2 regions of the Bradyrhizobium sp. S3.2.6 genome follow, and region 2 is predicted to be linked to the other one. Evidence: predicted binding sites of a transcription regulator. Region 2 holds the regulator's gene; the other holds the start of a gene.
The links. The regulator LexA, encoded in region 2, represses DNA repair genes until DNA is damaged. The targets are predictions, from matches to a motif close to TGTTCNNNNTGTGTTCNG.
Positions count from the first base shown of each region.

Region 1: ABID58_RS05545 (putative DNA modification/repair radical SAM protein) is a predicted target of LexA. The motif match lies at 1,667-1,684, and genes of this name have one in related genera.

Region 1 covers NZ_JBEPOS010000002.1:263,862-267,501, reverse strand. The annotation lists gene ABID58_RS05555 (Y-family DNA polymerase) at 1-898, opposite strand, end outside; gene ABID58_RS05550 (ImuA family protein) at 798-1,601, opposite strand; gene ABID58_RS05545 (putative DNA modification/repair radical SAM protein) at 1,764-2,999, shown strand; gene ABID58_RS05540 (UdgX family uracil-DNA binding protein) at 2,999-3,640, shown strand, end outside.
Region 2 covers NZ_JBEPOS010000028.1:77,887-81,526, forward strand. The annotation lists gene ABID58_RS32925 (molybdopterin molybdotransferase MoeA) at 1-984, shown strand, start outside; gene lexA (transcriptional repressor LexA) at 1,161-1,862, shown strand; gene ABID58_RS32935 (hypothetical protein) at 2,041-2,295, shown strand; gene ABID58_RS32940 (hypothetical protein) at 2,489-2,920, shown strand; gene ABID58_RS32945 (ComEC/Rec2 family competence protein) at 2,931-3,640, opposite strand, start outside.

The DNA.
Region 1 (3,640 bases), on a different contig from region 2:
CCACGCCGTCGGTGCGGAAGAACGCGGCCTCTAATCGGCGCGCGCCCTTGCCCTGCTTTTCCATGGAAGCGATCAGCGTATCGGCCAGCCGCGACAGCGTCATCGCGATCATGGTGTCGGTCGCGATCGGCTCGGCAAAGCGTTTTTCCACGATGTAGTCGGGCAGCGGTTTTCGCGGGCTGATCGGCGCATCGCCCTGCCCCAGCGCATGCGCGAGCAGCGTGGAGAACCGCGCGCCGAACCGCGCCGTGATTTCGCTCGGCGTGCGCAAGGCGACATCGCCGATCGTCTTCAGCCCGGCCCGGCGCAGGCCGGTGGTGATGGCCTCGTCCGCACCGAGCGCGGACACCGGAAACCGGTCGATCGCCGCCGCCTCCCCGCCATTGGCAACAATAACGCCAGGCGTCTGCCGCGTCAGCGTACGCGCGCAGACCGAGGTGCTGGCGATCGCGGCGCCGACGGCAAAGCCCTGGCGGGCCAGCGCACGGACCAGCGTCTGCAACAATGCAGCCTCGCCACCGAACAGATGCGCACAGCCGGTGATATCGAGGAACAGCCCGTGCGGCGGATCGAGCGCCACCAGCGGCGTGAAGCGGTCGCACCAGTCGGCGATATCGCTCAACGCCTTTGCATCGGCCACGACATCGGCGTCGAACACTTTCAGGTCCGGACACATCGCTCGCGCATTCGCCAGCGGCTGGCCGATGTACAGACCGAGCCGCTCGGCCGCCTCGTCCAGCGCATGGATCACCAGCGCATTGTTATCCTTGATGACGACAATGCTGGGCTCAGGATTATTACCCAACCCGCCGTTGAAGAACCGCTGGATCCGGTCGATGGGCAGGCGCGGCAGCCACAGGCTGAGAATACGCCGACGGTTCACTGAACTGGCACTCATCACACTTCCATTCCATGATCCACCGGCCACACGGGCCATGACGATTGCGCAACAGCTCGACATCGAAGCGCGGCGCGCCCCAGGCACTCCAAAGCGCCGCAGGCATTGAAGCCGCGCCCGGCGGCGAATGCGCCGCGCGCAGCATCCATCGTGTTTCCGCCGTCGAGGGCAGCGGCTGTGCCGCCATCCGCAACAAGAGGCCGGTGACGCCAGAGGATTGTGCGGCCAGCGTCAGCTTGCGGCTCGCCACGAGATCGAACTGCCTGGTCTCGCCCCAGAGCTCGAGCACGACGGCGCCGAGCGCATCGCAGGCGAGCGCATCGGCCGAGGTGCGCAGCGCGCTCTCCACGTCAGCCGCGCGCACCATCACCACGCGGCGCGGATCGAGGCCGAGCTCGGCGAGCCCGCACATCGACAACGCGCCGGTTTCAAGTTCCGAGAAATCCTGCCGCACCCACAGCAGCGGCCGACGCACCGTGACGCGGCCCGCAAGCCCGGTGATAAAGCCCGTCGCGGCCGCGCCCTGACGCCCCTCGCAAAACACCTCGTGGATCGCCGCGCGTGCGAGCCCGCCTTTCAAGGCGTGGTCGACCTCGCCGTGGCCGAGCGCGACGCGGTCGTGATGATGCACGACCTCCGCCGTCTCGATCCGTTCGATCTGGCTGCGCAAGGTCGCAAGCGCGCTCATGCGTGCGCCGCTCATGCTCGCCGCTCCTTCAGAGGTGATTGCCGATGACTCTCAAAAAGAGAACCAGCGGCTGGCTCATTTGTTCATGGTATGTTCTAATATAAAGCTAACGGCGCGCGAAGAGTCAATCGAATTGCGCTCGATCAGATTCATGAGCTGAATCAAAGGGATTCCGGGATGGACGTACAACGCAAGCTGGAGATCCTGGCGGATGCAGCCAAGTACGACGCCTCCTGTGCCTCCAGCGGCACCGAAAAGCGGGATTCCAGCGACGGCAAGGGCATGGGCTCGACCGCGCCGGGCATGGGCATCTGCCATTCCTACGCGCCGGACGGACGTTGCATCTCGCTGCTCAAGGTGCTGCTCACCAACGCCTGCAATTACGACTGTCTCTATTGCGTCAACCGCGCTTCCTCCAACGTGCCGCGCGCTCGCTTCACCATCGACGAGGTGGTCAAGCTGACGCTGGACTTCTACCGGCGCAATTACATCGAAGGACTGTTTCTCTCCTCCGGCATCATTCGCAGTCCCGACTACACCATGGAGCAGGTGGTCAGCGTCGCGCGAAAACTGCGCGAGGAGCATCACTTCCGCGGCTACATCCATCTCAAGACCATTCCGGAGGCCGACGACGCGCTGATCGCGGAAGCCGGCAGATATGCCGATCGTCTCTCCATCAATATCGAGATGCCTGAGGAGACCAGCCTGCAACAATTCGCGCCCGAGAAGGACGTGCGTGCGATCCGCCGCACCATGGGCCGGCTGCGGCTGAAACTGGACGAAGCCGAGGACAACCGCAGCACCAAGACGAAGGCCAAGCCGCAGCGCTTCGCGCCGGCAGGACAAAGCACGCAGATGATCGTCGGCGCAGATGGCGCGAACGATCACACCATTCTCCACACCAGCGCCAATCTCTACGGCTCATACCGGCTGCGGCGCGTCTATTACTCCGCCTTCAGCCCGATCCCCGACGCCAGCCGCGCGTTGCCTCTGGTACAGCCGCCGTTGTTGCGCGAGCACCGGCTCTACCAGGCCGACTGGCTGATGCGCTTCTACGGTTTTGACGTCGGCGAGATCGTCGACGACAGCGCGATGCTGCCGCTCGACATCGATCCAAAGCTAGCCTGGGCGCTGCGCCACCGCGACCGCTTTCCGCTCGACATCAATCGCGCCAGCCGCGAGGAGCTGTTGCGCGTACCGGGCTTCGGCACCAAGGCGGTCGAGCGCATCATCGCCACACGGCGCACCACCACGATCCGTCTCTCCGATCTCGCGCGGCTGCACGTGCCCCGCAACAAGGTGCTGCCGTTCATCGTGCTCAGCGATCACCGGCCCGCGCCGCACCGCCTCGACGAGGCGCGGCTGATCGAACGGTTCAAGCCGAAAGCAACGCAACTGGGGTTTGGCTTCTGATGCAGTACATCATTCTCGACACCGAAACCGATTTCGAAAGCTGGCGCAAAGCCGCCCGCACGCTCGTGCTTCATCATGTGAAGCCCACCGAAGTCACATGGGCCGTGCAAGGCGGCGGAGCCGAATTGTTCGCACCGCCCGCGCCATCTCCGATGCTCGAGGTGAACGACGGCACCTTCAGCGTGTCGGCAAAATTCGTCGAGCTCGCCCAGACCGCCATCCTGCATCGCGATCCGCAGCGCTTTGCGATCCTCTATCGCCTGCTCTGGCGACTGAAGGACAATCACGATCTCATCGAGGTCGCGACCGATCCTGACATCGCGTTAGCTACGGCGATGGCAAGAGCGGTCCATCGCGACGAGCACAAGATGCACGCCTTCGTGCGCTTCCGCGAGATCGGCCGTGAACGTGCCGCGCATTACGTCGCCTGGTTCGAGCCGGAGCATTATATCGTCGAGCTCGCCGCGCCGTTCTTCGCCAGACGCTTTGCCGATATGCCCTGGTCAATCCTGACGCCCGATCTCTGCGCGCATTGGGACGGCCACGCGCTTTCGTTCACGCCGGGCGTGAGCAAGAGCGAGGCGCCGGGCGAAGACCGGCTGGAGGAAACCTGGCGGCGCTACTACGCCAGCATCTTTAAC
Region 2 (3,640 bases):
GCTGCCGGCCGTCCGTTTGCAGGAACTGTCGGCGCCGGCGAAGCCGTACGAATCTTCACCGGCGGTGTCGTTCCCGACGGCGCCGATGCGGTCGTGATCCAGGAGGACACCGTCGCCGACGGCAAGCGCATCGCGATCAAGGAGGCCGCCATCGCCGGGCGGCACATCCGCCCTGCCGGCATCGACTTCCGCGAGGGTGACGTGCTGCTGCGCAAAGGCGCGCGGCTGACCGAGCGCGACCTCGCGCTCGCCGCCGGCATGAACCACCCGCAATTGGCGGTCAGCCGCCGTCCGAAGGTCGCGATTCTTGCCACCGGCGACGAGCTGGTGATGCCGGGCACGACGCCTGGTCATGGCCAGATCGTTTATTCCAACGGCTACGCCCTGCATGCGCTCGCTCGCAGCGAGGGGGCCGACACCATCGACCTTGGGATTGCCGCCGACACGCTTGCCGCCACCACCGCCGGCATCCGCCGCGCGCGCGAATCCGGCGCCGACATCCTGATCACGACGGGCGGCGCTTCGGTCGGCGACCACGATCTGGTGCAGCAGGCGCTCCGCGACGAAGGCACCTCGATGGCGTTCTGGAAAATCGCGATGCGGCCGGGCAAGCCGATGATGAACGGGCAGCTCGGGGCGATGCGCGTAATCGGCCTGCCCGGCAATCCCGTGTCATCCTACGTTTGCGCCTTCCTGTTCATGGTGCCGCTGATTCGTGCGTTGTCGGGCCGTTCGATGGTTCATCACCGCCGCGAACGCGCCGTGCTCGGCCGCGACGTCGGCGCCAATGACCAGCGCGAGGACTATCTGCGCGCCCGCCTGGATGTGCGTGATGACGGCACGCTGATCGCCCTTCCCGTCAATCACCAGGACTCCTCGCTGCTTGCGAATCTCGCTGCGGCACAGGCACTTCTCGTGCGCGCCCCGTTCGCGCCGAGGGCCGAAGCGGGAGCGCCCTGCGAGGTGCTGCGACTGCTCGTTTGAGCGCGGCGTTCGCAACCGTTCCGCGAACTTTGCCGCGTTCACGGTAAATTAAGCAGTTGCGGAACATGTATCGAACATATAGTGTCCGTTCATGATTTGTTTCGAGCGTGTAGCGGCTTATTGCTGACTTCAGCGTCTCGGAATCGAACGACATCAACCGGGGGATTTTGGTCGAGATGTTAACGCGCAAACAGTACGAGCTCCTGCGGTTCATCAGTGAACGCCTGAAGGAAAGCGGCGTGCCGCCCTCCTTCGACGAGATGAAGGATGCGCTCGATCTGCGCTCGAAATCAGGCATCCATCGCCTGATCACTGCGCTCGAGGAGCGCGGCTTCATCCGCCGCCTGCCCAACCGCGCCCGCGCCATCGAGGTGATCAAGCTGCCCGAACTCCAGGCCGCCGCTGGCAGCCGCCGCGGCTTCACGCCGAGCGTCATCGAGGGCAATCTCGGCAAGGTGCGCCCGGCGTCGAGCCTGCCGGCCGACGAGGGTGAGCGTCCAGTCGCAGTGCCCGTGATGGGCCGGATCGCGGCCGGCACGCCGATCGAGGCTTTGCAAACCCGCAGCCACACCATCAGCGTCCCGCCCGACATGCTCGGCTCGGGCGAGCACTACGCGCTCGAAGTGCGCGGCGACTCCATGGTGGAGGCCGGCATTCTCGATGGCGACATGGCGCTGATCCAGCGCAACGAGAGCGCCGATACCGGCGACATCGTGGTCGCCCTGATCGACGACGAGGAAGCGACACTCAAGCGTTTCCGCCGTCGCGGCGCCTCGATCGCGCTCGAGCCGGCCAACGCGGCCTATGAGGTTCGCATCCTGCCGCCCAACCGGGTCAAGATCCAGGGCAAGCTGATCGGGCTGTACCGGAAGTACTGATCGCGTCGCTATCGGCGAGCGCAATCAACGATTGGAGCGGACGATTGTCCGCTCCGGCTGGGTAGTCTTTCTGGTTTTGCACAGATTATCCGGCCCCTTCTCCAGCGCTACATCCTCGGCACGCCGCAACGAAGCACGCATTGCTTCGCAGGGCCTTTGCCAGACCGAGGAGACCAACATGCGCAAGATCATTTTGAGCACCGTCACGATGACGCTGATCGCAGTATCAGCGTCGCAGGCCTTAGTGTCGCAAGCCTTGGGGTCGCAAGCCTTGGGCTCGCAAGCCTTGGGCTCGCAAGCCTTGGCTGCGCAGCCGCAGCACCACGCTCGCAAAGCACCGCGCGCAACGACCGAGCAATTCCGCAATGCCCGTAACGCCGTCGCGCAGCCGGCTTGGCAATATTCGGGCTGGTCAGCGCCAGCCGGCCGCTGAAGCAACGCGCTCACCGAATGCGCGGGAGCAGGCTTTGTTCCTCGTGCATTTGAAAAAGATAATGTGATCGCGCTCTGCTGATGCGAGCCGCAGATTTGCCCACAAACAAGCATAAGATGAGCTTCCACTCTGATAGGGGCCTGCGCCTCCGAGACAGAGGCGCGGGTGCTCTATCCTGATTGAGGAGCACCCGATGTGTGACTATAGCCTGCATGCCGTCGCGACGCGTCCCGCAGAAGTTGGCGAGACGATCGTCACGACAACGTTCCGCGGCACCTCGACGCGCGGCTTCGCCTCCGAAGCCGACATGTCCGTCGCGGTTTGCCTGCTACCGGGAACGGAGCTCGCCTTCGCCGACAACGTCCGCTACGACAATCGCTGGATCTGGACGCGCACCATCAACTCGCGCGTCGGCAAGTTCGGCAAGGTCGATCCGCATATTCCCGACCGCCATCACGACGCGATCGAATTCCCCGACGGCAAATACGTCCTGGTGACGCAACTGGTCGAAGGCCAGCGCGCAACCGTGCTGCAACTGCCCGTGACCCAGCCGCTCGGCGAGCGCGAGCACAAGCCGCAGGTCGCCGACAGCCGCTCCACGTCCCCGCGCCTGCCGATCGGCTAAGCCGTCGATCTCAGTCATCGGCCTGCAGGTCGGCGTCAGACGGCGTTGCGTCTTTGGAGCGCGGAGCTGCCGACCGCGGCATGAGGGTCTGTTCGAAATCTCCATCGCCGGCCGCCGCCGGCGACCAGGGGCGGTTTGCGCCCCTCGCCTTTACCGCCTGAATCGCAAAGCCGTCGCCACGCGGCGTCAGCGCCAGCGCGCCCTGACGCACGAGACGTGGCCGATCGACCACCATCGCACCACAATCCGGCGGCGCGGGCCTTGCCGTCACCACCAGTGCCGCGCGGCTGCAATCGTCTCCCAGCGCGTCAATGCGCAACGCCAGCGCAACGATGCGTCCGTCGGCAAGCGGCGTCACGCAGCCTGACTCGTCGCACGACACACCATCGGCAAGCGCGACGCTGCCGGGATCGCGAGAGTCGGCATCGGCCGCGAGCCACTCCTTGAGCAGAAAGCTGTCCTTGCTCGTCCTGATCAGGTGCAGCTGCCCGTCCCTGCCCCGCACGGCAACGCTCTGGCCGTCACCGGCGATAAGGATGTCGGGTTGCCGGACCGACAGACCCCAGACGATTGCCGCCACGAGCACGAACGCGCCCGACCAGCGCAGCGGCGTGCGTAGCAGTCCCATCAGGACGAGGCCGAGGCTCGCCGCGATCAGCGGCGCAGTGCCGAAGGCACTGACGTGGCCGATCGCGCCGGGCAGCGCCGCGACCCATCGCG